DNA from 3 places in the Gallaecimonas kandeliae genome. Region 3 is predicted to be linked to each of the others. Evidence: predicted binding sites of a transcription regulator. Region 3 holds the regulator's gene; each other region holds the start of a gene.

Region 1 (9,908 bases), 970 kb from region 3:
GTGAGGCCGCCGGTGTCGGTGAACACCGGCCTGGTGTTCCAGTCCCCTGATCTGAAAAGGGATAGCCCCAAGCGGCTCATCACAGCGATCGAGCCCACAGAATGGGCAAACGATTGCGAAGCAGCGGTTTTTAAGCACTACCCCGTTATTGAAAAGGTTTTTTCGTGGTTGTTAGAATACGCGCCGGCAAGAATGACGGGGACCGGCTGCTGCGTTTTCGCCCGATTCGACAGCCAAGTCGCGGCCACCGCCACCCAAGCCCTGTTACCGCCCCATTGGCAGGGCTTCGTCGCCAAGGGTGTGAACCGCTCGCCTTTGCACGAGCGGCTTGCAGTCTGCGCATGATTTGCAGGGCCGGATTTTCCGGTCAAAACTGAACACACAATGCCCCTGAGGTCCTTACCGTGCCTGACATCAAGCTTTTCGCTGGTAACGCTACCCCCGAACTGGCGAAAAAGATCGCCGAACGCCTGTACATCCCCCTGGGGGATGCCGACGTCAGCCGCTTTAGCGACGGCGAGATCAGCGTTCAAATCAACGATCACGTCCGTGGCCTGGATGTCTTCATCATCCAATCCACCTGTGCCCCCACCAACGACAACCTCATGGAACTGGTGGTCATGGTCGATGCCCTGCGCCGCGCCTCCGCCGGCCGCATCACCGCCGTGATCCCCTATTTCGGCTACGCCCGCCAGGACCGCCGCGTCCGTTCCGCCCGGGTGCCGATCACCGCCAAGGTGGTGGCCGACTTCCTGTCCAACGTGGGCGTGGACAGGGTGCTGACCGTTGACCTGCACGCCGAGCAGATCCAGGGCTTCTTCGACGTCCCCGTCGACAACGTCTTCGGCACCCCCGTGCTGCTGGAGCACATGAAAGCACAGAATTTTGACAATCCTGTTGTGGTCAGCCCCGATATCGGCGGCGTCGTCCGTGCCCGTGCCGTGGCCAAGCTGCTCAACGACACCGATCTGGCCATCATCGACAAGCGCCGTCCCCGCGCCAACGAAGCCCAGGTGATGAACATCATCGGCGACGTCCAGGGCCGCGACTGCATCATCGTCGACGACATGATCGACACCGGCGGCACCCTCTGCAAGGCCGCCGAGGCCCTGAAGAAACACGGTGCCCGCAGCGTCTTCGCCTACGCCACCCACCCTGTGTTCTCCGGTTCCGCCCCCAAGAACATCAGCGAGTCCGTCATCGACCAGGTCATAGTCACCGACACTGTGCCCCTGAGTGACGAAATGAAAGCCTGCGGCAAGGTCACCCAGCTGACCCTGTCCGGCATGCTGGCCGAGGCCATCCGCCGCGTTTCCAACGAAGAATCCATCTCCGCCATGTTCGAATAAGCATCGGCTGGATGGCAAAGACCGCGCCCCTGGCGCGGTTTTTTTATGGCCAACGGCCAGGCTTTCGCGACAAGCCAAGGTTTCACTTCCCGCCCCCTTCTGCTCCAATGGCAGGACAACACACCAAGAGGAGTCACCATGCACTACTCCCGTATCGCCGCCCTGCTGGCCGGCTTCAGTCTGTCGGCCATGGCCGCAGCTCCCCAGGGCCCGGACTTCAACCTCGACCAGTACCGCCAGGCCGTCAAGACCCTGGCCTCGGACGCCTTCGAGGGCCGCGCCCCCCTGAGCGAAGGGGAAGCCAAGACCATCGCTTACCTCAAGGACCAGTTCCAGCAGGCCGGCCTCAAGCCCGGCTACCAGGGCAGCTACTTCCAGCCCGTGGAGCTTGGCCAGATCACGGCCAGCCAGGACATGACCCTCAAGGTGGGCGATCTCAGCTTCAAGCCCGGCACGGATTTCGTGGCCGTCACCCAGCGTTTCGCCCCCCAAACCCAGCTCAAGGACTCCGACCTGGTGTTCGCCGGCTACGGCATCCACGCCCCCGAACAGGGCTGGGACGACTACAAGGGCATCGACGTCAAGGGCAAGACGGTGATGGTGCTAGTCAACGATCCGGGCTTTGCCACCCAGGACCCCAAGGTCTTTCGCGGCAACACCATGACCTACTACGGGCGTTGGACCTACAAGTACGAAGAGGCCCTGCGCCAGGGCGCCGCCGGGGTGCTCATCGTCCATGAGACGGCCCCCGCCGCCTACCCCTGGGGCGTGGTGCAAAGTGGCGCCATCGGTGCCAAGTTCAGCCTGGTGGATAAAAATGACAACGCCGGTGCGCTGGCGGTTCGCGGCTGGGTGCAGAAGGCCACCGCCGAGGCCATCCTGAAGGCCGCAGGTCAGGACTATGAAGCCCTCAAGGCCGCGGCCGCCAAGCCCGGCTTCAAGGCCGTGGATCTGCACCAGCCGGTCAACCTCACCCTCAACAACAGCCTCAAGAAAGGCACCTCCCACAACGTGGTGGGGATGATCAAGGGCAGCCAGCACCCGGACCAGTATGTGGTGATCTCCGCCCACTGGGACCACCTGGGCCGCAACCCCGACCTCAAGGGTGACCAGATCTACAACGGCGCCGTGGACAACGCCACCGGCGCCGCCGCCCTTATCAGCCTGGCCAAGGCCTTCCAGCACAAGGCGCCCAAGCGCTCGGTGATCTTCGTCGCCTTCACCGGCGAGGAGCAGGGCCTGCTGGGGGCCACCGCCTTCGCCGCCAAGCCGCCGGTGCCCACCAAAGAGATGGTGGCGCTGCTGAACATGGACGGCATGAACGTCTCCGGCAAGGTGGACTACGCCTTGCTGTTCGGCCGCGGCCAGAACGAACTGGAGCGCTACCTGGCCAAGGGTGCCAAGGCCCAGGGCCGCGTCATCAAGGACGATCCCAAGCCCCAGGATGGCTACTACTTCCGCTCCGATCACTTCGCCCTGGCCCACAAAGGGGTGCCGGGCCTGCTGTTCATGAGCCTGGGGGCCAACAGCCCGGACTACATCGCCCACCGCTACCACAAGCCGGCGGACGAGTATTCCCCCGATTGGGACCTCACCGGCCTCAATGAAGATCTCAAACTCATCTTCGGTATCGCCGACCGCCTGGCCAACAACCAGGACTGGCCCAAGTGGTACCAGGGGTCTGAATTCAAGGCTGCCCGGGCCAAAGACAGGCACTGATAAAAAAGCCCCGCAGCGCGGGGCTTTTTCCTATGCTCAATTCATTTATCCGCAAGGCAGATCTGGCAAAGTAGCCATCCTTGATATTGCAAAGGACCCTAGATGAAAGCCCTGTCCTTTTTGGCCCTGGCCCTGCTGGGCCAGGCCTATGCCGGCGAGGCCCCCGCCTTCGACTACGCCCAGCTCAAGGGCGAGGCCAAGGCCCTGGCCGCCAAGCCTTACCAGGCCCCGGGCGACCAATTGCCCAAGGCCCTGGCCACCCTCAACTGGGACCAGCAGCAATCCATCAGCTTCAGGCACGACCAGGCGTTGTGGCGGGATCTGCCCAGCCACTTCCGGGCCGAGTTCTTCCACCTCGGCATGTACGCCCGCACCCCGGTCAAGCTGTTCGAGGTGGCCGGCGGCAAGGCCAGTCCCATCCCCTACGCCAGGCGCTACTTCGACTACGGCCGCTCCGGCCTCAAGGCCGGCCAGCTGCCGAGAGATCTCGGCTTTGCCGGCTTTCGCCTGCACGGCCAGACCGACTGGCAGCGGGATCTGGTGGCCTTCCTCGGCGCCAGCTACTTCCGCGCAGTGGGCTCCAGCATGCAGTACGGCCTCTCGGCCCGCGGCCTGGCGGTGGACACCGCCCTGCCCCGCCCCGAGGAGTTCCCCGTCTTCACCCGCTTCTACCTAGTCAGGCCCCAGCCGAGGGAAGACAGCGTCGAGGTCTATGCCCTGCTCGATTCGAAGAGCGTCACCGGCGCCTACCATTTCCGCATCACCCCGGGGGAACCCCTGAAGATGCGTATCGACGCCGCCCTCTACCCGCGCCAGCCCATAGAGCGGCTCGGCATAGCGCCGCTCACCAGCATGTACCAGGTGGGGGAGAACGATCACCGCATGGCCTGGGACTGGCGCCCGGAGATCCACGACTCGGACGGCCTGGCCATCCACAACGGTAACGGCGAATGGATCTGGCGGCCCCTGACCAACCCGGCGACCCTGCGCTTCAACAGCTTCCAGGACCAGGATCCTAAGGGCTTCGGCCTGCTGCAGCGGGACCGCAACTTCGACCATTACCAGGATGACGGCGTCTTCTACGAGCGCCGCCCCAGCCTCTGGGTCGAGCCCATAGGCCCTTGGGGCAAGGGCAGCGTCGATCTCACCGAGATCCCCACCAATGACGAGACCTTCGACAACATCGTCGCCTTCTGGCAGCCGGCCCAGGCGGTGCAGCCCGGCCAGGAACTGCTGCTGAGCTACAACCTCTACTGGGGCAATAAGCCGCCGGTGCAGCCGCGTCTCGCCCAGGTGGTGGCCACCCGCACCGGCCTCGGCGGCGTGCTGGGCCAGAAACGCAGCCATTACAGCCGCCGTTTCGTGGTGGACTTCGAAGGGGACATCTTCAACATGCTGGGCCAGCACCCGGACTTGACCGCCGAGGTGAGCGCGTCCAGCGGCAAGGTGGAGCTGGTCTCGGTGCGCCCCATCGCCGGCCACGGCGGCTACAGGGCCAGCTTCGACCTGGCCCCCGAAGACAACCAGGCCCCGGTGGACCTGCGCCTCTTCATCCGCAAGGGGGACCAGGCGCTGTCCGAGACCTGGCTCTACCAATGGACGCCGCCGGCCGTGCGGGACAGGGATCTCAACCGCCCCGATCTGCTGCGCTGAGATGCCAATAACGATAGAAGGGGCTTGGAGTTGTTGTATGACCTCCCTGAGTCCGTTTAGAGGCAACTTGGGGCAGGCGGTGGATAGTGCAGCTCAGAGCGAAATCAAAACAATCGATTGAATTGAAAGCGATTATTGACTATCAACAAGGCTGTCGATAACGTCAAGGATGACCCTGACTGGTCAACAATAGGGCGAATGATGTGCCCCAATTAATTAACAAGGAGAGTAAAATGGTAAACCGCAAAGTACTTCTTGGCCTCATAGGTGCTGGCCTGAGCTTTGGGATGACTGCTGCCTATGCCGTGACCATCGATCAAAATTGCCTGAATAACTGTGAAAGTGCGTCCGAAGCCTGCTTGGCAAGTGGTGAGAACTCGGCATTTTGCCTAGAGATGTATCGGGATTGTCGCATGAGCTGCTCGGAAGCAAATTAAGCCAAGACTCAGCTGTTAGATAATTCCAGGCCCCGCATCGCGGGGCTTTTTATTATCAGAGGTTCAGCAACAGGTAGCCGTTCAAGCCCAGCACCAGGGCCACCGTCAGCCAGCCGAGGCGCGCCGTCCAGGGTTTGTTGACGTGTTCGCCCATCAGGGCCTTGTCGTTGGTGAATCTCAGCAGCGGTACCAGGGCCAGGGCGATACCGAAGCTCAGCACCACCTGGCTGGCCACCAGGATACGGGTGGGGTTCCAGCCGAGGGCGATGACGACCAGGGCAGGGCTCATGGTCACCAGGCGGCGCAGCCACAAGGGGATGCTGAAATTCAAGAAGCCCTGCATCACCACCTGGCCGGCCAGGGTACCCACCACAGTCGAGGAGAGCCCTGCCGCGATCAGGGCCAGGGCAAAGAGGGTAGCGGCATGGCTGCCCAGCAAGGGCGCCAACATCTGGTGGGCCTGCTCTATCTCGGCCACCTGCTGGTTGCCGCTGGCATGGAAACTGGCGGCGGCCACCGCCACCATGGCCAGGTTCACGAAGCCCGCCACCGTCATGGCCACGGCCACGTCCCAGCGGCTCGCCTTGAGGCTCTGGGCCTTGTCGCCGCCGTAGCGGTGCTGAGTCAGGGCCGAATGCAGGTAGATCACATGGGGCATGACGGTAGCCCCCAGCAGGCCGGCGGCGAGATAGAGGGCGTCGCCGTTTTCGATGCCCGGGATCAAGGCCCCGGCCAGCAGAGGGCCAGCCGCCGGTTTGGAGATGAAGAGCTCGACGATAAAGGCGGCGGCCACCAGCAGCAGCAGGCTGCCGATGACCCGCTCCAGCATCGGTTGACGGCCCTGGAGCATCAGCAGCCCCCAGGTCAGCACGGCGGTCAGGGCCGCCCCTTCCAGCAGGCTGACCCCGAGCAATATCTTGAAGCCGATGGCAGCGCCGACGAACTCGGCCAAGTCGGTGGCCATGGCGATGATCTCCGCCTGCAGCCAATAACCCCAGACCAAGGGCCGGGGCAGCCGGTCGCGCAGCTGCTCGGCCAGGTTCTTGCCGGTGACTATGCCGAGCTTGGCCGAGAGCCACTGCACCAACATCGCCATCAGGTTTGCCCAGACCAGCACCCACAGCAGTTGGTAGCCGAATTTGGCGCCGGACTGGATATTGGTGGCGAAGTTGCCGGGGTCAATGTAGCCGATGGCGGCGATGAAGGCAGGGCCCAGCAACGACAGGCGCAGGCGCCGGCCGGGACTGCTCACGACGCCGCTTGAAACCGCATTGTCCATGGCCTGACCTCGAGCAGGGGTAATGCTATCAGCCTAGCCAAAAATGATAATGATTATCAACTTGATTGGTGCGATTGCGACCATCGGTTCCTTGCCAGGCACAGGTCCAACCCGCTGGCGGTCCCTTAACGCCCGTGTTACAAAAAAGGCAACAAAGACAATCGGCAGTGCCGCCATGCAGCTGGATATCGTCACCTCCCTGGTCGCCCTGGGCTACCTGCTCCTGTTCAAGGGGCTCTGGATGCTGGTGGCCAGCTACACACACGAGCAGCAAAACGCCATGGAACTGCGGATCTGGGCGGCCTCCAACCTCTTGATCGGCCTGGCCTACGGCCTCTTTTCCACCCGCGGTGAGCTGCCTTTGCTGTTGTCGTTGGTGCTGGGCAACTTCCTGTTCGCCTGCGGCTTCGGCGGTTACAGCATCGCCCTGGCCAGGATGTTCGGCCAGCGCACCATCCTCGGCCTGGTGGTGGCCAGCATCGCCCTGGGGACGGCCCTGCTCTACTGGACAGAGATAGTGCAGGGCAGCGCCGCCTACCGCATGCCGATTTTGGCGCTGCTGACCATAGTGGTATGGGTGCTGTCCTTCCTCCATTGCTTCCAGGAATACCGGCGCCGGCCCTCCCCCCATGTGGCGGCCATGACCCTGGTATTGCTGTCGATCATATTGGTCAGCTTCGTGCGCCTGGCCCTGGCCTATGTCACCGACAATTACGGTTACCAGGGCTTGCCGGTGCAGTACCTGGGCCTGAAGATCACCACCTTCGTGCTGGTGCTGGCGCCGCCGCTGCTGACGGTCGGTTTCTTCCTGCTCTGCACCGAGCGTACCCAGCAAAAATTCAAGGAGTTGGCCACCCTGGACCCCTTGACCGGGGTCCGCAACCGCCGCTCCAGCCTCTTCCTGGCCGACAGGGCGTTGGGCACAGGCAACGAACTGTCCTGCATCATGCTGGACCTCGACCACTTCAAAAGGATCAACGACTGCCATGGCCATGGCGGCGGTGATGCCGTGCTCACTCACCTGGCTGCCATCGTCAATGGCCGGCTGCGCAAGGGGGATATATTCGGACGTTTCGGCGGCGAGGAGTTCGTCATCTTCCTGCCCGGCACCAACCTGGCGGAGGCCGACCAACTGGCCGAGGCGCTGCGCCTGGCCTTGGTGAACAACCCCCTGACCTTCGAAGGCAAGGCCATCCCTTTCACCGCCTCCTTCGGGGTGGCACAGTGGCAGAAAGGGGAAAGCCTGTCAGCCCTGACCGGCCGTGCCGACAAGGCCCTCTACCAGGCCAAGGACGCCGGCCGCAACCAGGTGGTCAGCCTGCCTTAGCCGCAGGCCGCCGCTCGGTAGCACCCGCCTTGGCGCCTTCCAGGCCGTAGCGCATCAGGTCCCGCCAGGACAGCATCCCCAGCAGCCGCATCTCCTCACCCACCACAGGCAGGCAGCCGAAGTCGCTGTCCAGCAGCGCCCTGGCCGCTTCCCGCAAGGGTTGCTCCGGCCCCAGTAGCGGCACATAGCGGTGCATGAACTGGTGCACCGGGCGGCGCAGCAGCTCCCTGTCCATGCCCCGTTCGGCAGGGGTATTGAGGAAAGGGCTGAGCTGGGCCAGGTAATCGGCGAAGGAGAAAAGCCCGACGAGACAGTGAAGATCATCCACGACAGGCAGCTGGCGAAAGGAATGGCGGGCAAAGAGCGCACCCGCTTCTTCCAAATTGGTATCCATGGTAGCTATGACCAGCTCCCTGGCCATGATGCTGGCGACCGACATATCCCTCTCCCGGTGGCAACTTCACCTGAAGGTTAGCCCAGCCTCGGCGGCCCTGCCCCTAGGCCACAGCCAAAATCCCAACCCCAGCCCCATCAGCCCCAAAGCGCCCAGGTAGGCCAAAGGCCCAAGGGGGTGCCAGGCCACCAGCAGGGAGACCAGTATGGGGGTGAAGCCGCCGAAAATGGCGTAGGCCAGGTTGTAGGAAAAGGACAGGCCGGTGAAGCGGATCGGCGCCGGGAAGGCGGCAACGGCGATGGCCGGGATCACCCCGGTAATGCCGACCCCGAAGCCCGCCAAGGCGTAGAGGGGCTTGAGCCAGCCGGGATGCAAGGGCAACAGCGTCATCATCAGGCCATAGCTGGCCACCAGCAGCAGGCTGAAGGCCGCCAGCACAGGGCCAGGGCCCAGGCGATCGCTCAGGTGCCCGGCCAGCACGGCGCCCAGCATCACCGCCAGGGTCGCCAGGGCGTTGGCGCTGAAGGCATCCACGGCGCCGATGCCGGCCTGAGCCTGGATCAGGGTCGGGGTCATCAGGATCACCACCACCACGGCGCCAGTCAGCAGCCAGGTCACGGCCATGGCCAGCAGCACCTGCCCCTTGTGTCCCCTGAGCAGCAGCTTCAGCGGCAGCTCGGCGGCCAGGGCCCGCTTGGCCTCCAGTTCGGCAAAGACGGGGGTCTCGTGCAGGTACTGGCGAAGGTAGACGGCAAAGAGCCCGAACAGGCCCCCCACCAGGAAGGGGATGCGCCAGGCCCAGGTCAGCAGCTCGCCACCGAAGCGGCCGTTGATGAAGACGGCCATCAAGGAGCCCAGCAGTATGCCCCCCACCAGGCCGGCCGTCAGGCTGCCGCAGGCCAGGCCCAGGTGGCGGCGCCCGGCGTGCTCGGACACGAAGACCCAGGCCCCAGGCACCTCGCCGCCCACGGCCGCCCCCTGCAAGATGCGCATAAAGAGCAACGCCAACGGCGCCCAGAGCCCCCAGTCGCCATAGGTGGGCAGGCAGCCGATCAGCAGGGTCGGCACCGACATCAGGAAGATGGAGAGGGTGAACATCTTCTTGCGCCCCACCAGATCCCCAAAGTGGGCCAGGATGACGCCCCCCAGGGGCCTGGCCAGGTAGCCGGCGGCGAAAAGGCCGAAGGTCTGCAACTGGCGCAGCCAGTCGGGCATCTCAGGCGGGAAGAACAGCTGGCCTATGGCCTTGGCGAAGAACACGAAGATGATGAAGTCGTAGAACTCCAGGGCGCCCCCCAGGGCGGAGAGGGCCAGCACCTTGAGCTGGGGGCGGGACAGTTTGCTTTCCGTTGCCATGGCGGCTTCCTGGTTTTAAGGCAAGTCCTTGGACGCTAACAGATTTTCAAGCCACCGTCAGGCTCGTCGGACAAGCGGCCCAAGCCCCCCTTGCCGAGGGCCCCTGCCCTTTGCACAATGGGCCCTCGTTTCTGGCAAGGGAGCCACCATGAGCCTGCCTTCTTCCGTCCGCCTCGGCCACACCGACAGCAATCTCGCCTACCTGGATATCGACTCCCGCCTCTGCAAGGCCAGGGTCTTCCTGCAAGGGGCGCACCTGGCCCAGTTCCAGCCCAAGGGCCAGGGGCCGCTGCTGTGGCTGTCCCCCGATGAGGACTTCGCCCGCGGCCGTGCCATCCGCGGCGGCGTGCCCATCTGCTGGCCCTGGTTCGGCAACGACAAGCCGACCCCAGAG
Region 2 (9,908 bases), 1.5 Mb from region 3:
AGTTGGGCCTCGCGGCTCTGGCGGAAATAGACCTGGTCACCCGGGGTCAACAAGGGGTGGATCACCGGCAACAGAAACCAACGGACGGCCGGGTTGAACTCGCTGTCACAGCGGTTCATGAAGGCCTTGGCCTGCACTGCCCCCTCGGGAAAGAGCGATGGGGCCTGAGGATAACGGTCTTCCAGGTAAAGGGCGATATCCCAGGACTCGTGGAGTATCTGGTCGCCGTCGACAAGCACCGGGACCTTGCCCTGGCCGGAAGCGGCGATGAGAGCCTTGTCGTTGTAGCGCCAGGGCAGCGCCTGGAAATCCAGGCCCTTGTGCCAGAGGGCGAGATGGCTACGCCAGCAATAGGGGCTGAAACGGCGCTCTGGGCTGGCACCGGCCAGTTCGAAAAGGGTGATGGGCATGGCTTCCTCCTTGCGGGGCCCAGCATAGCCAGGTGCCGGCCAGAAGGGAACGCCAGAGGCCGCTTTTGCATAACCCGTGGAGTGACCGACAGGAAAGTCGCCCACAACAAAGTCTCAGGAACACTTTTTGACGCCGCGTGCGGCGGCCCAGGAGGTGCCTCTCCGGACGTGAGGCACAACAGAAGCGCCAGGAGCGCTTCGCTACATCGCGCCAGCGATGGCCCGAAGGGTAGGAGGCAGGGATGCCAGATACAAAAAAACCCGACCGAAGTCGGGTTTTTTTGCAAGAGGCCTGATCTTATTTGATCTTGGCTTCTTTGTAGAGAACGTGCTGACGAACAACCGGATCGAACTTTTTGATTTCCATCTTTTCCGGCATGTTGCGCTTGTTCTTGTCGGTGGTGTAGAAGTGACCGGTGCCGGCAGAGGAAACCAGCTTGATCTTCTCACGAATACCTTTTGCCATGGTTTACCCCTTAGATCTTCTCACCGCGGGCACGCAGGTCAGCCAGTACGGCGTCGATGCCCTTCTTGTCGATAATACGCATACCCTTGGTGGACAGGCGCAGCTTCACGAAACGGTTTTCGCTGGCTACCCAGAAACGGTGGGTTTGCAGGTTAGGCAGAAAACGGCGACGGGTCTTGTTGTTAGCGTGGGATACGTTGTTACCCACGACCGGACCCTTACCGGTTACTTGGCATACTCGGGACATGTAAATTCTCCAAAAAACATCAGCTCGAGCGATTATCACCTCGAGGCCGTCGCCTCAGGCGCAGAGAGGGCGCAATTTATACAGAAAAGCGGCGGCAAGATCAAGAAAGATCAGAGCCATCCCCGCTCGGCGAAGGAAACCGCCTCGCCGTCCCCCACCACCAGGTGGTCCAACAGCCGCACATCCACCAGTCCCAGGGCCGCACCGAGGCGCTCGGTGAGCTGTCTGTCGGCCCGGCTTGGCTCGGCGATACCAGACGGGTGGTTGTGCGCCAGTATCACCGCAGCTGCATTGGCCGCCAGCACCGCCCGTACCACTTCCCGGGGATAGACGGCGGCCGCGTCCAGGGTGCCGTGGAAGAGTTCCAGCAGCCTGATCACCCTATGCTGGCTGTCCAGCAGTAACAGGCAGAAGACCTCCCGGGGCCGGTCGCGCAGCTTGCCGATCAGGTAACGGCGCACCTCGTCCGGGCAGGTCAGGGCCCCTTCCCGTTGCAGTTTCTCTCCCTGTACCCGCACCGCCAGTTCCAGGGCCGCTTGGAGTTGCACGTACTTGGCGCTGCCGAGGCCGGGGCCCTGGCAAAAACGGGCCAGGTCGGCATTGAGCAGGGCCCGCAGGCCACCAAATTGCCCCAGCAGCTCGCGGGCCAGGGCCAAGGCGTCTTTGCCGGGCAGGCCCACCCGCAGCAGTATGGCCAGTAGCTCGGCGTCGCTCAGGGCACCGGCGCCAAGCGTCAGCAGCTTCTCCCTGGGCCTTTCCCCTTCGGGCCAATGCCGTATCCCCATGGCGCCTCCCTGCCCGTTGCCGGTAATTAAGGGTAGTCCAGGGCCGGGGGCAAATATGCTATCTTAGCGGCCTTCCACCGGCGGAGCCCTTGACCATGAGCCTATCTGACAAACGCATCCTGCTTGGCATCAGCGGCGGCATTGCCGCCTACAAGAGCGCCGATCTGGTGCGCCGCCTCAAGGAGCGCGGCGCCGAGGTACGGGTGGTGATGACGGCCTCCGCCAAGGAGTTCATCACTCCCCTGACCCTGCAGGCCCTGTCCGGCAACCCTGTGGGCGACAGCCTGCTCGACCCCAACGCCGAGGCGGCCATGGGCCATATCGAGCTGGCCAAATGGGCCGACCTGATACTGGTGGCCCCGGCCAGCGCCAATGTGCTGGCCCGCATCAATGCCGGCCTGGCCGACGACCTGCTGACCACCTTGATCCTGGCCTCGGCCGCTCCCTTGGCGGTGGCCCCGGCCATGAACCAGCAGATGTACAGGGCCGCCGCCACCCAGGCCAACCTCGAGGCCCTGGCCCGCCGCGGCGTCGCCATCTGGGGCCCCAACGGCGGCGAGCAGGCCTGCGGTGACGTGGGCCCGGGGCGGATGAAGGAACCCCTGGAGCTGGTGGCGGAAGTAGAGCGCCATTTCGGCCCCAAACCGCTGGCCGGCCGCAAGCTGGTGATCACCGCCGGCCCTACCCGCGAGCCATTGGACCCGGTGCGTTACCTGTCCAACCACAGCTCCGGCAAGATGGGCTTTGCCCTGGCGCAGGCCGCCGCCGAGCTGGGCGCCGACGTCACCCTGGTCAGCGGCCCGGTCAGCCTGGCAACCCCGCTTGGGGTCCGGCGTCTGGATGTGGAATCGGCCCTGGAGATGCACGAAGCGGCCCTGATTGAGGCGGCCGGCTGCGATCTCTTCATCGGCTGCGCCGCCGTTGCCGACTACAGGCCGGCCCAGCACGCCGAGCACAAGATCAAGAAAGACAACGACAAACTGGTGGTGGAGATGGTCAAGAACCCCGACATCATCAGCGACGTAGCGGCCATGGCCCAGCGCCCTGGCCTGGTAGTGGGCTTCGCCGCCGAGACCCGTGACGTGGAGCATTACGCCCGCGACAAGCTGGCCCGCAAGAAGCTCGACTGGATAGCGGCCAACGCCGTCGGCAGGGGCCTGGCCTTCGGCCAGGACGACAACCAGCTGACCCTGATCGGCCACAGCACCACCCTTCCCCTGCCCCAGGCAGACAAACTGACACTGGCCAGGCAAATGCTGGCGCACCTGGCCACCCAGCTCAGCGAGGCAAAATGAAGACCCCCATCCAACTGAAGATCCTCGACTCCCGAGTCGGTACCGAATTCCCCCTGCCCGCCTACGCCACCGACGGCTCGGCCGGCCTGGATCTGCGCGCCGTCATCGACGGCCCCATAGAACTGGCCCCGGGCGAAACCACCTTGGTGCCCACTGGCCTTGCTATCTACATCGCCGACCCCGGCCTCTGCGCCACCATCCTGCCGCGCTCCGGCCTCGGTCATAAGCACGGCATAGTCCTTGGCAACCTGGTGGGCCTTATCGATTCCGACTATCAGGGCCAGCTGATGGTATCCGTATGGAACCGCGGCCAGGACGCCTTCACAGTCCAGCCCGGCGAGCGCATTGCCCAACTGGTGTTCCTGCCCGTAGTGCAGGCCCGCTTTGACCTGGTGGACGACTTCGCGGCCACCAAACGCGGTGAAGGGGGCTTCGGACACTCCGGACGGCACTGACCGCGCTTTTTTCCTGCCTGAACACAAGATAAACTTGTGTCTACCTATCAAGGGGCCGCACTGCGGCCCCTGCTTTATCCTGCAGGGAAGTTGTAACCATGGCCAACGCCAAGACCAGCCGCCGCGAACAAATACTCCAAAGCCTTGCCCAGATGCTGGAAACCCAAGCCGGACAGCGGATCACCACCGCCAAGCTGGCCGCCCAGGTCGGGGTATCCGAAGCCGCCCTCTACCGGCACTTCCCCTCCAAGGCGCGGATGTTCGAAGGCCTTATCGATTTCATCGAAGACTCCCTGGTCTCCCGCATCAACTTGATCCTCAAGGATGAAAAGGACACCCTGACTCGTATCCACCATATGCTGCACCTGTTGCTGGCCTTCGCCGAGAAAAACCCCGGCCTGACCCGTATCATCAACGGCGACGCCCTGCAGGGCGAACAGGAAAGGCTGCGCGACCGCATCGAGTTGCTGTTCCAGAAGCTGGAAACCCAGCTCAAGCAGGTGCTGCGGGAACGCCGCCTGCGCGAAGGCAAGGGCTTCGCCGTGGACGAAGGGGTGCTGGCCAACCTGCTGCTGGCCTTCACCGAAGGCCGTATCGGCCAGTTCGTGCGGTCCGGCTTCAAACATAAACCCACAGACGGCTTCGCCGCCCAGTGGCAGCTGATCGAACAACAGCTGCTTTGATGTCGGCCGGCAGGGCGTCCCAACCTCAAGATGGAGATGTCATGCAGGAAGAACAATCTGAACTGGTCAGCCGCCTCAGCCTACCGCTGTTCCAGGCCAGGGGCTGGCTGCGGCTGGTGGGCGTCATGGCCATCATCGGCGGCGTCGCCCAGGCCCTGTCCATCGTCGGGCTGCTGGTGGCCTGGCTGCCGATCTGGATGGGGGTGCTGCTGTTCCAGTCCGCCGGTGCCCTGGAAGGGGCCCAGCTCGGCTCCGAGCAGGCCATGCAGGACGCCATGGCCAAGCTCAAGACCTACTTCACCATCATGGGCATCCTCACCCTGATCGGCATCATCTTCGTGGCCATCTTCCTGTTGATGGGCGGCGCCGCCGTCTTCATGGGCTGGGGCGGCCACATGATGAAAGACTTCTGAAAAAAGGCGCCTTGGGGCGCCTTTTTTGTCAGAAGCGGTAGCTGGCCGTCAGGTAGAGGCGCCTGTGCTCCCCGGCGAACTGACCGGTGCGGTCGATAAGGCCGCTCACCGCATAAGTCTTGTCGAAAAGGTTCTTGAGGTTGAGCTGGACCAGCCAGGCCCGCCAGCGGCTCTGCCAGGAGGCGTCGAAGACGGTGTAAGCCTTGATGCGTTGCCCCTCCTGGTTGACCTGCTCGCTGACATGGTCGGCACCGAAGGCGATGGCCGAATCCCAGGCGCTGATGTCGTAGCGGGTCCAGAGCCCCAGCTGGTGGCGCGGCGCATTGGCGAAACGGTCGCCAAAGGCGCGGCTGATGCCGCTGCTGGCCTCCAGCACCCGGGTGTCGTTGTAGGCGTAGCTCAGGTTCAGTACCCAGTTGTCACTCAAGTCGCCCAGCAGATCCATCTCCAATCCCTGGCTGCGCACCTTGCCCAGGGCCTGCAGCTTGTCCGTATCTTGTGGATCGGTCTGCAATATGTTCCGGCGGACTATGCGGTAGGCCGCCAGGTTGAGGTTGATGGCGCCGTCCAGCCAGTAGCTGCGCAGCCCTGCCTCCCACTGCCGGCTCTGCTCCGGCTCGAAGGGCCCGCCCTTGGCCGCCAGCTGGTTGCCGGGAGCCTGGGGTACAAAGCCGGTGGACCAGCTCAGGTAGGGGTGCAGCCGGTCGCTGAGCCTATAGGTGCTGCCCAGCCGGTAGGAGAAGCCGCTGTCGTCATGCTGCTGGGCCTCGCCGCTTTTCCTGTCCAGTACCCTGTCGTTGAAACCGTCCAGGCGCAGGCTGCCGGTGATGTCCCAGGCCGGGGTCAGGCGCCACTGGTCCTGCAGGGAAAGGCCGTAGCGCAGGGCCCTGGTGTCCGAATCTGTGATGAGGTGCAGCCGGTACTCGACGGGATCGGTGACGCCGTATTGGGGGTCGCCGTAACTCAGCCCCAGCACCCCGTCCGCCTTGTTGGCCCGCTGGTAATGGAATCCTTCCTCCTGGCGATAGCCGTCGGCCCCCAGCAACAGGGTGTGGTCGCCCAACTCCGCCACCAACCGGCCGGTCACGGAGGCGGCCTGGGTGTTGCGTTCCTGGTCCCGGTACTGGCGCTCCGTCCAGTCGGCCAGGCCGTCGCCGTCGCTGTCGGTCATGCTGGCCGGCTCGTGGTAGCGCTGCAGCTCGCTGTTCTCGAAGTAACGCAGCGTCAGCTGGCCCGACAGCCAGGCATTGAAGTCGTGGTCCAGGCGGGCCTGGAGCACATCGGCCTTCAGCTGCTGCACGTCAGAGGCCTCGTTGGCGTTCCAGCGGCGGTCGGCCAGGAAGTTACCCTGGCTGTCGGCGGGAATGCCCCGCAGCCGGGCGCCGCCCAGGTGCTGGTCGATATGGCGCCACTGCAAGGTCAGGGTGCTGTCGCCAAAGTCGACGGCGTAACCGGCGTCCAGGATGCGGTTGCGGTCGTCGGTGTTGAAGCGGTAGGGGTTCTGGTGGTCCTGGTAGAGGCCAAGGCGGTAACGCTGGCCGGCGTCTGTCGTCAGGGGCCCGGACAGCTCCAGGCCCAGGCCGGCGAAGTCGTCGTTGCCGAGGCGCAGCTGCAGGCGGTTGTCCCGCTCATAACCGGGCTGCTTGGTCACGTAGTTGATCAGGCCCCCCGGCTCGCCGGCACCGTAAAGGGCGGCGCTGGGGCCCTTCAACACCTGCACCTGCGCTATGCCGAACAGCTGGGGGATGGCGAAGCCGTTGAAAGGGTCGCCCCGCACGCCGTCGTAACGGATCTCGTCCTGGCGGAAGCCGCGGAAGGTCACCGCCGAGTAGGCGTTCTGGCTGACACCGCTGATGGAGCGGTAGAGGTCGGTGATCTGCAGCGCCGCCTGGTCCTCGATCAGCGCCTGGGGCAGGATCTGCAGCGACTGGGGCGTACGGGCCAGGGGAGTAGGGGTGCCGGTGGCCAGCTCGCCGTCGTCGACCCGGTAAAGGGACTGGGCGCGGCCGACGACGGTGATGCGCTCCAGGTCGCTGTCGTCGGCGGCAAGGGCTGACATGGCCGCCAGGGCCAGCAGGGAGAGAGACTTCATCTGGGACTTCCTGTGTGCCACCAACGGCGGCCTGGTCAAATCACAGGGCGCACCTTAAATGAAATCAATTCTCATTTCAATAATGCGTTCGAGCGAAAGAAAGGCCGGCTGAGCCGGCCACAAGTCTTGCAGACATCAAAAAGGCTTAACGCCTCGAACATCCTTGTCCTCTTTGCAACGGCTATCAGACGCCGTATTGCTCGCGATAGTTCCGTACCGCCTGTAAAGAATCTGCCATCTCCGGCTGCTGCTCCAGGTAGCTGATGAGGTCGGCCAGGGTGATGATGGAGATCACCTGGCAGCCGAAGTCCCGCTCCACTTCCTGGATGGCGGACAGCTCGCCCTTGCCCTTCTCCTGGCGGTCCAGGGCGATCAGCACACCGGCAAGGGTGGCGCCGGCGGCCTGGATGATGTCCATGGACTCGCGGATGGCGGTGCCGGCGGTGATCACGTCGTCCACCAGCATCACCCGCCCTTCCAGGGGGCTGCCCACCAGGCTGCCGCCTTCGCCGTGGTCCTTCTTCTCCTTGCGGTTGAAGCAGTAGGGGTAGTCGCGGTCATGGTGGTCGGCCAGGGCCACGGCCGTGGTGGTGGCGATGGGGATGCCCTTGTAGGCGGGGCCGAACAGCAGGTCGAAGTCGATGCCGGCGTCCACCAGGGCGTCGGCGTAGAAGCGGCCCAGCTTGGCCAAGTCGCGGCCGGTGTTGAAGAGGCCGGCGTTGAAGAAGTAGGGGCTCTGGCGGCCGGATTTGAGGGTAAAGCTGCCGAAACGCAGCACCTGGCGCTCGATGGCGAATTCGATAAAGGCTTTCTGGTAGGCTTTCATGGGGTCGCTTCCATAAAAAAGCGGGGCCCTGGCCCCGCCATTGCACTCACACCAGCGCGGCGCGCTGGGCGTTGAAGAGTTCGCGGATGCCGTTCTCGGCCAGCTCCAGCATGGCGTTCAGCTCCTGGCGGCTGAAGGGTTCGGCCTCGGCGGTGCCCTGCACTTCGATCATGCGGCCGTCTTCAGTCATCACCACGTTCATGTCGGTCTCGGCGCTGGAGTCTTCCTCGTAGTCGAGGTCGCAGACCGGCTCGCCGCCGACCATGCCCACCGACAGGGCCGCCACCATCTGCTTGAAGGGGTTGGCCTTGATGAGCTTCTTCTCGACCATCCAGGAGAGGGCGTCGTGGAGGGCCACACAGCCGCCGGTGATGGAGGCGGTGCGGGTGCCGCCGTCGGCCTGGATGACGTCGCAATCCACGGTGATGGTGAAGTCGCCGAGGGCGCCGAGATCCACGGCGGCGCGCAGGCTGCGGGCGATGAGGCGCTGGATCTCCATGGTCCGGCCGGACTGCTTGCCACGGGCCGCCTCGCGGTCGTTGCGGCTGTGGGTGGCGCGGGGCAGCATGCCGTACTCGGCGGTCACCCAGCCCTGGCCCTTGCCCTTCAGCCAGCGGGGCGCCCCTTCCACAACAGAAGCGGTGCAGAGCACCTTGGTGTGGCCGAATTCCACCAACACGGCGCCTTCGGCGTGCCTGGTGTAGTTGCGGGTCAGGGTGACGGTACGGGTCTGGCTGGCTGTTCTGCCGCTGTGTCGCATGGCAAGTCCTGGCAATAAGAAGTGGCGGCCATTATAGGGGATGGGCACCCGGGGGGCCAGGCGGCGGCAGCAATGGCGGCCACTTGCCTGTATACTGGATGCCTATTTGGTAAGGACCACCCCCTATGACCTACAGCATGACCGCCTTTGCCCGTAAAGATGTGCGGGCCGACTGGGGCAACGCCTCCTGGGAGATCCGCTCCGTCAACCAGCGCTACCTCGAGACCTACCTGCGCCTGCCCGAGTCCTTCCGGGGCCTGGACCCCGTGCTGCGCGACAAGCTGCGCGCCCGGCTCAACCGCGGCAAGGTGGAGGTGCAGCTGCGCTTCGAGGCGGCCGCCGCCGACGCCAACACCCTGGCCTTCAACGCCTCCCTGGCCGAGATGCTGATGGCCCGCGCCGGCGAGCTGGCCGCCAAGGTGCCCGGCGCCCAGGTCAACGTGGTGGACGTGCTGCGCTGGCCCGGCGTCATGAACGCCCCTGAGGCGGATCTCGACGCCATCAGCGAAGATCTGCTGAAGGCCTTCGACGACACCTTGCAGGACTTCATCGACGCCCGCGCCCGTGAAGGGGCCAACCTCAAGGAACTGATCGAGGCCCGCCTGGCCGGCGTGCTGGAAGAAGTGGCCAAGGTCCGCACCCGCATGCCGGAAGTGCTGGCCTGGCAAAGGGAGCGGATGCAGAACCGCTTCGAGGAAGCCAAGGTCGAATTGGACCCCGCCCGCCTCGAGCAGGAGATGGTGATGCTGGCCAGCCGCGTCGACGTGGCCGAAGAGCTGGACCGCCTCGAATCCCACGTCAAGGAAACCCGCGCCGCCCTCAAGAAAGGCGGTGCCATAGGCCGCCGCCTGGACTTCATGATGCAGGAGTTCAACCGCGAGGCGAACACCCTGGGCTCCAAATCCATCAACGCCGACATCACCGCCAGCTCGGTGGAGCTCAAGGTGCTGATAGAGCAGATGCGCGAGCAGATCCAGAATATCGAATAAGCGACATCAAGCGATTGAACTGTCTACAAGGCCCTGATAAAAGGGCCTTTTTTGTAGGCGCGTTGTCTATGAAAGTCTTTGTCCATCTCACCAAAGCCACCTCTTTATGGGTAGTACCGTGGGTAGTACTACCCAACAAAATCGCCCGCTAGTGATAAATTTCTGCCGGTACTACCCACCTCTGCTCCGTCTATCCAAACCCCATGAACCACTACACTACGACCCGCCAACCAAACAGCGTTGAGCCTGTTCCAGCAGCACGCCAAGAAGGTAAGTATCCACCACCGCTTGCACAGCAAGGGGTCTCGCACCATCTGAAAAACCGGCGGCAAACTTTCCCCTGTACTACCCACGCTTTTTTTGCTGAAGTCGAGTGACTACATCTGGGCGGTGATACCCCCCAGAAGAGCTGACCAACAACAACCCCCACACCACAAAACCCTGACTTCGCGGCTCCATGAGCCCGGCGAAGTGTTTCCCTATGGCT
Region 3 (9,908 bases):
CTTGCCGCCGGCCAGCACTGTGCAGGCGGTCCAGAGCGGGTAGTCGGGGGCCGGCAGCAGGATCTCGTCGCCGTCGTCCAAGAGGGCCTGCAGGCTCATCTGGATAAGTTCGGAGACGCCGTTGCCGATGAAGATGTTCTCGGCGGCAGCCTGGCGTACGCCCTGGCGCCGGTAGTGGCTCGCCACCAGCTCCCGGGCCTGGCCCAGGCCCTTGGCGTCGCAATAGCCCTGGCTCTGGTGCAGGTTGGCGCCTATGGCCTCCAGCAATGCCGGAGGGGCGGTGAAACCGAAGGGGGCTGGGTTGCCGATGTTGAGCTTCAAGATCTGCTCGCCCGCTGCCTCCATGCGCGCCGCCTCGACAATCACAGGACCACGGATGTCGTAACAGACGTGCTTGAGCTTAGCGGACTTCTTGTGCATGACGGCAACTTCCCTCTGGTTTTGGCTTTCCAGCACAGTGCCCAGAGGGGAAGCACCTTGTCAATGGCCCGGGCGGCTATCCTCAGGACTTTTTTGCTTTGCCCAGCTGCTGTACAGCCAGGCCGCCGAGGATGAAGGCCAGGCCCCAGAGGGTGGAGGGCAGTATGGCTTCCCCCACCAGGCGCGACAGCAGCCAGAGCGACAGGAAAGGGGAGAGGAAGATGAGGTTGGAAAGCCGGGCCGTGTGGCGGGTCAGCTTCATGGCGGTGAGCCAGAGCAGGAAGGCAAAGCCCATCTCGAAGGCGCCGATATAGAGGGCGCCCAGGCAGCCATTGAGGCTGAAGTCGAAGCGGCCCTGCCAGAAAAGCGCGGCCAGCACCCCGGGCAGGCCGAGGATAAAGCCCAGCAGCAGGCTCAGCACGGGGTCGTCCTGATGGCGGGTCTTGGCTATCCAGTAGCCGGACCAGAGCAGGGTGGAGAGCAGCGCCAGGGCTACACCCAACGGGCTTTGAAGATCCAGGCTCCAGGGCTGGCCGCGGGTGGCGATGACCAGCACGCCGCTGTAACCCAGGAGGATGGCCAGGCCGTCGATGCGGCGCAGCTTGTGGCCGAGGAAGGGCACGGCCAGCAGGCTGAGGCTGATGGCCCAGGTGTAGTTGAGGGCCTGGGCCTGCTGGGCCGGCAGCAGGTCATAGGCGCCGAACAGCACCAGGTAATAGCAGCAGGGGTTGAGCAGCCCCAGCAGCAGATAATAACCGGGGCGCTGCCTGAGCATGGGCCAGAGGCCGCCCAGCTTGCGCTGCCAAGCCGCCACCGTCGTGAGGATGGCGATGGTGGTCAGGGAGGCGATGAGCAGCATCTGGGCCGTGCCCAGCTCCCGCAAGGTGAGCTTGAAGGCGCTGGCGACAGTGGACCACATCAAGACGGCGCCGATGCCGCACAGCAGCGCCTTGGTTTCGTTCTGGGCCATCAGCAGGTCAGTTCGCCGCGCAGATCTTGCTTCAGTTGGGCGCGGATAGCGTCGGCATCCAGGCCCAGGCTGAACAGGTAGTGGAGCTTGGTGAGGGCCGCTTCCACCGTCATGTCGCCGCCGGAGACCACGCCGCAGGCGGCAAGGCCGGTGCCTGTGGCATAGCCGGTCATGTTGACGGCGCCCTTGAAACACTGGCTGAGGTTGAGCACCACTATGCCGTCCTGGCTGGCCTTTTCCAGGGCCTGGAGCAGGCGGGGGCTGCTGGGGGCGTTACCGACCCCGTAGCTTTGCAGGATCAGGGCCTTGACCGGCTGCTGGATGAGGTTGCTGATGATGGCCGGATCGATGCCCGGATAGAGGCGCACCATGCCGATGGGTTGGGGGGTGATCCTGTGCACCTTGAGCGGGCCCTGGGGTTGGGCCAGGCAGGGGGCCACCTTGCGGATCTGGATGCCCGCTTCCAGCAGCGGCGGGAAGTTGGGGGAGGCGAAGGCGTCGAAGCCGTCGGCATGGGCCTTGGTGGCCCTGTTGCCCCGGAACAGCTGGTTGCTGAAGAAGAGGCTGACCTCGGGAATGGGGTATTCGGCGGCCAGGTAGAGGGCGGTGAGCAGGTTTTCCTGGCCGTCGGAGCGCAGTGCCGACAGCGGGATCTGGGAGCCGGTGACAATCACCGGCTTGGCCAGGTTTTCCTGCATGAAGGACAGGGCCGAGGCCGTATAGGCCATGGTGTCGGTGCCGTGGAGGATAACGAAGCCGTCGTAGCTGTCGTAATGCTGGGCGATGTCGTCGGCAATGTGCTGCCAGTCGGCAGGGGTCATGTCCGAGCTGTCCATCAGCGGGTTGTATTCATGGATGTCGAAGTCGGGCATCTCGGGGCGCTGGAAGTCCGGGTGCGCCAGCACCTGTTCCACCAGGAAGCCGGGCACGGGCACATAGCCCTTGGCGGACTTCTTCATGCCGATGGTGCCGCCGGTGTAGGCGACATAGATGCGCTTCTTAGCCATGAACTGCTCCTGTCTGTGACCGCCGCATTATATGAAAAAACCGGGCCTTAGCCCGGTTTTTTGTGGTCTGCGCTGTTACTCGAAACCGCAGTCCCGGCAGTAGAGATACATGCCTTGGGGGTCCTGCATGTCGACCAGGGGTTTGACCTGCTGGTCCAGCACCGCCATCAGCTTGCCGAGCCAGGGGTTCTGCTCGGTCTGCAGGCCGGAGGCGACCTTGGCGGCATCGCCGAACAGGGCCTTGATGAACTCCTCCTTGGGGCTCAGCTTGCGGCGCACCTGCACCACCTTGTAGTGGTCCAATTTGGCCAGCTTGGCGGCGTCGTCGATGGCCAGCTGCATATCGCCCAGCTTGTCCACCAGCCCCAGCTCCTTGGCCTGGGCGCCGATCCAGATATGGCCCTGGGCTATCTTGTCGACGTTTTCCTTGGTCATGTGGCGGCTGTTGGCCACCAGGGTCAGGAAGCGGTCATAGCCTTTTTCGACGTTGGCCTGGATGATGCGCTTGAGGTTGTCGGACAAGGGCCTGGTCAGGGTGGTGCCGGCGTATTCGGAGGTGCCGACGCCGTCGGTGTGCACCCCTATGGCGTCCAGGCTGTTCTCGAAGGTGGCCAGCATGCCGAAGATGCCGATGGAGCCGGTGAGGGTAGTGGGGTGGGCCACTATTTCATCGGCGCTGGCGGAGATCCAGTAGCCGCCAGAGGCCGCGTAGGTGCCCATGGAGGCTACCACCGGCTTGCCGGATTTCTTCAGGGCCAGCAGTTCCTTGCGGATGATTTCACTGGCAAAGGCGCTGCCGCCAGGGCTGTCGACCCGCAGCACTACGGCCTTGATGTCCTTGTCCAGGCGGGCCTGGCGCAGCAGGGCGACGATGGAGTCGCCACCGGACATGTTCTCGGGGGCCTCGCCGTCGACGATCTCGCCCTGGGCCACCACTATGCCAACCTTGGGCCCCTGCGGGGTCATCGGCAGCTTGGGATGGATGATGGACAGGTAGTCGTCGAAGTTGATGCGGCGGTAGTGGTGGTCGTCCTTGTCTTCACCGACCAGGGCGATCAGGGCCTGATCCATGTCCTCGCGGGAGGCCAGCTTGTCCACCAGGCCTTCCTTGATGGCCAACTGGGCGAAGTCGGCGCCGGCCGCTTCGAAGCGGTCAGGCAGGTTCTCCAGCAGGGCATCCAGGGCGCCAGGTTTGAGGTGGCGCAGCGCCACGATCTTGTCCTGGTACTGGTTCCAAAGGGCCGTCAGGAACACCTTGTTGGCTTCCTTGGCCGGTTCGGACATGTCGTCGCGGATATAGGGCTCCACGGCGGACTTGAAGGTACCGACCCGGAACACATGGGTGGTGACCTTGAGCTTGTCCAGCAACGACTTGTAGTAGGTGCGGTAACGGCCGTAGCCGTCGATGGACATGAAGCCGTCTTCGTTGAGGTAGATGGTGTCGGCGTAGGCGGCCAGCAGGTACTGGGCCTGGGTGTAGTAGTCGCCCTTGGCGATCACCCTCTTGCCGCTGGTCTTGAAGTCGGTAATGGCGTCACCGATGGTCATCAGCTTGTCGGGACTGCTGGTCCAGAGGTCGTCCAGCTTCAACACCAGCACCTTGATGCGGTTGTCGTCCTTGGCGTTCTTGATGACGTCCAGCACGTCGGAAAGCTGGATCTCCGGCGGCTCCTTGTTGCCTTGCAGCTCTTTGGCGAAGGCTTCGAAGGGATCCTTGGTCTTGGCTTTCTCGACTATGACCCCGTCCAGGTTCAACAGCAGGGCGCCGTCCTTGGGTACTTTGGGGCCTTCGGCTTCGCCGAGGGAGCCGATGACAAGCACCAAGATGAAGAGCACGAACAGGCTCATGACCAGGCGGCGCAGGCCGTTGATGGCCTGCCAGAGAATGGAAAACACCTTTCTCAACATCGTCAGCATGGGTGGGTTGCTTCCTTGATTTACAGTCTCTTTTGGCATGCTATGGCATTGGCCGCGCGAAGCGAAAGGGAATTTGTAACGGTTTGTTGATGAGGGTGGATTGATCCTGACTCATCGGATGAGTAGGCTCTTGGGGACAACAACTAAGACAGACTTGCTAATGAACGCAGCTTACCCCCACTTGCTCAGCCCCCTGGACCTCGGTTTTACCACCCTCAAGAACAGGGTGCTGATGGGCTCCATGCATACAGGGCTCGAGGAAGAAAAGAACGGCTTTGCCAAGATGGCCGCCTTCTACAAGGCCCGCGCCGAAGGTGGCGTCGGCCTCATCGTCACCGGTGGCATAGCCCCCAACTTCCGCGGCCGCCTGGCGCCTTTCGGCAGCCAGCTTTCCTTCGGCTTCCAGGCCAGGAAACACAAGGTGGTGACCCAGGCCGTCCATGAGGCAGGCGGCAAGATCTGCCTGCAGATCCTCCACGCCGGCCGCTATGCCTACCATCCCTTTTCCCTGGCTCCCAGCGCCAAGAAGGCCCCCATCAACCCCTTCAAGCCCAGCGCCATGTCCGAGCGGCAGATCAAAGGCACCATCAAGGCCTTCGCCAAGACGGCCCTGCTTGCCCGCAAAGCCGGCTACGACGGGGTCGAGATCATGGGTTCCGAGGGTTACCTCATCAACCAGTTCCTGGCCAGCCGCACCAACCACCGCACCGACAGCTGGGGCGGCAGCTTCGACAACCGCGCCCGCCTGGCTCTGGAGATAGTCCGGGCGGTCAGGGAAAAGGCCGGCGCAGACTTCATCATCATCTTCCGCCTGTCCATGCTCGAGCTGGTGGAGCAGGGCATGAGCTGGAGCGAGACGGTGCAGCTGGCCCGTGGTCTGGAGGCCGCCGGCGTGACCCTCATCAACACCGGCATCGGTTGGCATGAGGCCAGGGTGCCCACCATAGTCACTTCGGTGCCGAGGGCGGCCTTCTCCTGGGTCACGGCCAAAATGAAGGAAGAAGGCCTCAAGGTGCCGCTCATCACCACCAACCGTATCAACGATCCCAAGGTTGCCGAGCAGATCCTGAGTGAAGGCCAGGCGGACATGGTGTCCATGGCCAGGCCTTTGCTGGCAGATCCGGATTTCGTCAACAAGGCCGCCGCCGGCCAGGCCGATCGCATCAACACCTGCATCGCCTGCAACCAGGCCTGCCTGGACCATGTCTTCGAGCAAAAACGCGCCAGTTGTCTGGTCAACCCCCAGGCCTGCTACGAGACCGAGCTTATCTTCAAGGAAGCCGCCACCCCCAAACGCATCGGCGTGGTGGGGGCGGGCCCGGCCGGTATGGCCTTTGCCTGCTACGCGGCCGAGAAGGGCCACAAGGTGGTGCTGATGGATGCAGCGGCGGAGCTGGGCGGCCAGTTCAACTACGCCAAGCAGATCCCCGGCAAGGAAGAGTTCTTTGAGACGCTGCGCTATTTCCGCAACCGCCTCCATGACCTGGGTGTGGAACTGCGCCTGAACAGCCCCCAGACCCCGGACTCCCTGAAGTCCGCCGGCTTCGACGAGTTGGTGATCGCCACCGGCATCAACCCCCGCACCCCCGCCATCGACGGGGTCGAACACCCCAAGGTGCTGAGCTACCTGGACGTGTTGCGGGACAAGAAACCGGTGGGCCGGAAGGTGGCGATCATCGGCGCTGGCGGCATCGGCTTCGATGTGGCCGAATACCTGGCGGAAAAGGGCCCGTCCCTCAGCCAGGACAGGGATCGCTGGCTGCGCCATTGGGGCGTGGACAAGGCGTTGGCCGGCCCGGGCGGCCTCACCGCGCCCCACAAGCCGGAAGCGGCCAGGGACATCTGGCTGCTGCAGCGCAAGACCAGCAAGGTCGGCAAGGGCCTCGGCAAGACCTCCGGCTGGGTGCATCGCCAGACCTTGAACGATCTCGGGGTCAGGATGTGGGCTGGCGTCAACTACGAGCGCATCGACGACAAGGGCCTGCACATCCGCCGCGGCGAGGAATCCCTGGTGCTGGACGTGGACAACGTCATCCTCTGCGCCGGCCAGGAGCCCAACAAGGGGCTCTGGCAGCAGTTGACTGACCAGGGTGTCCAGGCGCATCTCATCGGTGGTGCAGACGTGGCGGCAGAGCTGGACGCCAAGCGCGCCATCCGCCAGGGAGCCGAGCTGGCGGCCAGGCTCTAGATAGCAGAAGGGCCAGTCTTGGCTGGCCCTTTTGTCATTCTTCGCCGCGGCGGCGTTTCTCGCAGGCTTGGGTGTCTTCGCACTCGCCGTAGAGATAGAGGCTGTGGTGGGTCAGTTTGATGTGGTTCTTCTTGGCCACTTCTTTCTGGCGCTGCTCTATGACGTCATCCATGAATTCCAGCACCAGGCCGCACTTGAGGCAAACCAGGTGGTCATGGTGGCGCTTCTGGGCCAGTTCGAAGACCGACTTGCCGCCTTCGAAGTGATGGCGGGTGACGATGCCGGCGTCGTCGAACTGGTTCAGTACGCGGTAAACAGTGGCCAGGCCGATCTCTTCACCCAGCTCGATGAGCTTCTTGTAGAGATCTTCGGCGCTGATGTGCTGGAAGTCGGGCTGCTGCAACAGCTCCAGGATCTTGACCCTGGGCAGGGTGACCTTGAGGCCGGCTTCGCGCAGGGCCTGATTCTCGTCCGCCATGTATGGTCCTGTTTTATATGGGCGGGCTCAACCCGCGTTGGTTATCTGGACAAAGGTACCCAAGTGGGCGGACCTTTTCCAGAGGCAAGCCTCGCCAATGTGTTCGATTTTGTCGATTAGGTGTTTGATGAAAAGCTGGTTGTTTAAAAAAGGGTCGCGGATAAAACATCTGCTTAATCTCTGGCCCCCCTTCTTCTTTACCGGGATCCGCATCCGCGAGCTGTCCGACGACTTCCGCCTGTGCCGGGTGGAGCTCAAGGACAGGCCCTGGACCAAGAATGCCAACGGCACCCAGTTCGGTGGCAGCCTCTTTGCGATGACCGATCCCATCTATGCCCTGATGCTGATGGGGATCCTCGGCAAGCGCTACCATGTCTGGGACAGGGCGGCGCGCATCCATTTCGAAAAGCCGGGGACGGGCAAGGTCTATGCCGAGTTCATCATCAGCGAGCCGCTGCTGGAGGAGATAGCGGCGGCCACGGGGGAAGGTGAGAAATTCCTGCCTGAGGTGGTGACAGACGTCAAGGACGCCAAGGGCGAGCTGGTGGCGAGGATAGAGCGCACCCTCTATGTGCGCCTCAAGCGCCACCACAGGCCGGCATGAAAAAAGCCCCTCGTTCGAGGGGCTTTTCTTAGTCTTCCAGTTCGGCCAGGCACATCTCTTCATAGATCTGCTTGACCCACTTCTCGACCCGCTCGGCGGTCAGTTCGGGCTGGCGGTCTTCGTCGATGCCAAGGCCGATGAAGTGGTTGTCGTCGGCCATGGCCTTGGAGGCCACGAAGTTGTAACCCTCGGTAGGCCAGTGGCCGATGATGGTGGCGCCCTTGGCCTCGATGATGTCGCGCAAGGTGCCCATGGCGTCCAGGAAGTACTCGGCGTAGTCCTCCTGATCGCCGCAACCGAAGATGGCGACCAGCTTGTCGGAGAAGTCGATCTCTTCCAGGGTGGGGAAGAAATCATCCCAGTCGCACTGGGACTCGCCGTAATACCAGGTTGGGATGCCGAGCAGCAGCAGGCTGAAGCCTTCGATGTCTTCCTTGCTGGACTTGGCGATGTCATGGACTTCCACCATGTGCTTGCCCAGCTGCTTCTGGATCATTTTGGCGACAGCTTCGGTGTTACCGGTATCGCTGCCGAAGAACAGACCTACAGATGCCATTCGACTCAATTCCTCTCGCTGTTGGCGGTGTCGAGTCTCTCTACACCGGCTTTCAATATGGTTTCAATCAGTTCACTGCGGCTGACGCTTTGCGCTTTGGCCAGCTCATTGAGGGTCTCGAACAGGTCGCTGTCTACTTTCAGCTCCACTCTCTTGAGGCCCTTCTGCCTGTCCCTTTTGATCTGGTTCCGCTTGTTGACCTTCAACTGCGCCTGGCGCGGCAGGGGATTGGTTTTGGGACGCCCCCGGCGCTTTTCCTCGGCAAAGAGGTCGATGGTAATTCTGTCGGCGCTCTCTTTGGCCATTAACCTATACCTGAATTTTCCCAGATGAGCCTGATCACTTCCTTCGAGATAAAGCCCGCACAGCCCAGGAAGAGTACCAGCCAGACGATGTAGCGGCCGTACTTGGGCACATTGCCCTTCTTCAAGACGTCTTGTATGGCCAGGCCGATGAGCAAAAAGATCACCAGAAAGAACAGGTTAAGTCCTATGGCCTCGATGGTTTCGTAATGCTCAGCCAGCATGGAATGCCCTTGCCCTCCTTTGAGCCCGCGGATTATACCCAAGGCACAGGGTCAGCTCAAAAAGTCCCTGACCAGCTTGTTGAACACCAAGGGCTTTTCGGCGTGCAGCCAGTGGCCGGTGCCGCTGATGACCTTGAGTTTGGCCGTTGGGAAGAGACTTTGCACGGCCCCGGCATGGTCCCCCGTCAGGTAGTCGGACTCGCTGCCCTTGATAAAAAGGGTAGGGCCGCTGAAGGGCCGGCCTTGCGGTCCCTGGAGTATATCCGGGTAGCGGTGCGCCAGTACTGGCACATTGAGCCGCCAATAGTAGCCGTCATCCCCCTTTTGCAGGTTCTTGAGGATGAACTGGCGCACCCCGGGCTCAAGGATATGCTGGGCCACGGCGGCTTCCACTTCCTTGCGGCTCTGGTACTGGGCCGGGTCAACCTGGGTCAGGGCGGCGAAGACGCTGTCATGGTTGCTGTGGCGGTAAGTGACGGGGGCTATGTCGGCCACCACCAGCTTGTCCACCCGTTCGGGGTGGTTGAGGGCCAGCTGCATCACCACCTTGCCCCCAAGGGAGTGGCCTACCAGGTGGGCCTTTTCGATACCCAATTGGTCCATCAGGCCCAGGAGGTCGCCGGCCATGGCGGCCAGGCTCATCTCTTCGCTGTGGAAGGACTTGCCGTGGTTGCGAAGGTCCACGGTGGTGACGGTAAAGGCGTCTTCCAGGGCGCGGCCAAGGTTGCCGAGGTTGTCCAGGGATCCGAACAGGCCGTGGACCAGGATCACGTCGGGGCCTTGGCCCCGCTGCTGGTAGTTGAGCATGCATTGACTCCTAAAAGGGGCTGCTATTGTGCAAAGGTCGAGGCGGGCATGCAAATGACGTGCGCCTATGTATAATCGCCTGGAGTCAACCAGGACCTTGAGATAAGGGATGAAAACCATCGAAGTCGACGACGAGCTGTACCAGTACATCGCGTCCAATACCCAGAAAATAGGAGAGAGCGCCTCCGAGATACTGCGCCGCCTGCTGGGCTTTGCCCCCCTTGGCACCCAGGCTGCTACCGCCCCCCAGCAGACCCAAGCCCAGGCCACTCAGCCGGCAAGCCAGCCCGCACCGGCCGTCAAGGCAGCCGCTCCCGAGGCCAACAGTGCCGTAGGCCGCTTTATCGGCGCCCTGACCGAACTCTATCAGCGCCATGGCGACGCCTTCAGCCTGGTGCTCAACATCCGCGGCCGCGACCGCCTCTATTTCGCCAC

What was found. The regulator Fur, encoded in region 3, represses iron uptake genes when iron is present. The targets are predictions, from matches to a motif close to ATAATAATGAGAACNACTATCAA.
Region 1: the regulator Fur is predicted to act here: its motif matches at 6,475-6,497, upstream of PVT67_RS13140 (Nramp family divalent metal transporter).
Region 2: the regulator Fur is predicted to act here: its motif matches at 6,905-6,927, upstream of PVT67_RS00645 (TonB-dependent siderophore receptor).

The regions. Positions count from the first base shown of each region.
Region 1 covers NZ_CP118480.1:2,642,196-2,652,103, forward strand. The annotation lists gene ispE (4-(cytidine 5'-diphospho)-2-C-methyl-D-erythritol kinase) at 1-345, shown strand, start outside; gene PVT67_RS13125 (ribose-phosphate pyrophosphokinase) at 405-1,349, shown strand; gene PVT67_RS13130 (M28 family peptidase) at 1,488-3,068, shown strand; gene PVT67_RS13135 (OpgD/OpgG family glucan biosynthesis protein) at 3,171-4,721, shown strand; gene PVT67_RS13140 (Nramp family divalent metal transporter) at 5,214-6,437, opposite strand; gene PVT67_RS13145 (GGDEF domain-containing protein) at 6,613-7,764, shown strand; gene PVT67_RS13150 (CBS domain-containing protein) at 7,751-8,203, opposite strand; gene PVT67_RS13155 (MFS transporter) at 8,225-9,514, opposite strand; gene PVT67_RS13160 (D-hexose-6-phosphate mutarotase) at 9,663-9,908, shown strand, end outside.
Region 2 covers NZ_CP118480.1:146,109-156,016, reverse strand. The annotation lists gene PVT67_RS00685 (glutathione S-transferase family protein) at 1-410, opposite strand, end outside; gene rpmG (50S ribosomal protein L33) at 709-876, opposite strand; gene rpmB (50S ribosomal protein L28) at 887-1,123, opposite strand; gene radC (RadC family protein) at 1,234-1,908, opposite strand; gene coaBC (bifunctional phosphopantothenoylcysteine decarboxylase/phosphopantothenate--cysteine ligase CoaBC) at 2,004-3,203, shown strand; gene dut (dUTP diphosphatase) at 3,200-3,658, shown strand; gene slmA (nucleoid occlusion factor SlmA) at 3,757-4,341, shown strand; gene PVT67_RS00650 (DUF5362 domain-containing protein) at 4,383-4,754, shown strand; gene PVT67_RS00645 (TonB-dependent siderophore receptor) at 4,783-6,846, opposite strand; gene pyrE (orotate phosphoribosyltransferase) at 7,031-7,672, opposite strand; gene rph (ribonuclease PH) at 7,719-8,432, opposite strand; gene PVT67_RS00630 (YicC/YloC family endoribonuclease) at 8,558-9,421, shown strand.
Region 3 covers NZ_CP118480.1:1,669,702-1,679,609, forward strand. The annotation lists gene PVT67_RS08105 (pyridoxal phosphate-dependent aminotransferase) at 1-420, opposite strand, end outside; gene PVT67_RS08110 (DMT family transporter) at 503-1,390, opposite strand; gene ansA (asparaginase) at 1,390-2,397, opposite strand; gene sppA (signal peptide peptidase SppA) at 2,473-4,314, opposite strand; gene PVT67_RS08125 (NADPH-dependent 2,4-dienoyl-CoA reductase) at 4,475-6,502, shown strand; gene fur (ferric iron uptake transcriptional regulator) at 6,537-6,980, opposite strand; gene PVT67_RS08135 (DUF4442 domain-containing protein) at 7,108-7,584, shown strand; gene fldA (flavodoxin FldA) at 7,613-8,140, opposite strand; gene ybfE (LexA regulated protein) at 8,146-8,445, opposite strand; gene PVT67_RS08150 (DUF2788 domain-containing protein) at 8,445-8,666, opposite strand; gene PVT67_RS08155 (alpha/beta fold hydrolase) at 8,718-9,473, opposite strand; gene PVT67_RS08160 (replication initiation regulator SeqA) at 9,583-9,908, shown strand, end outside.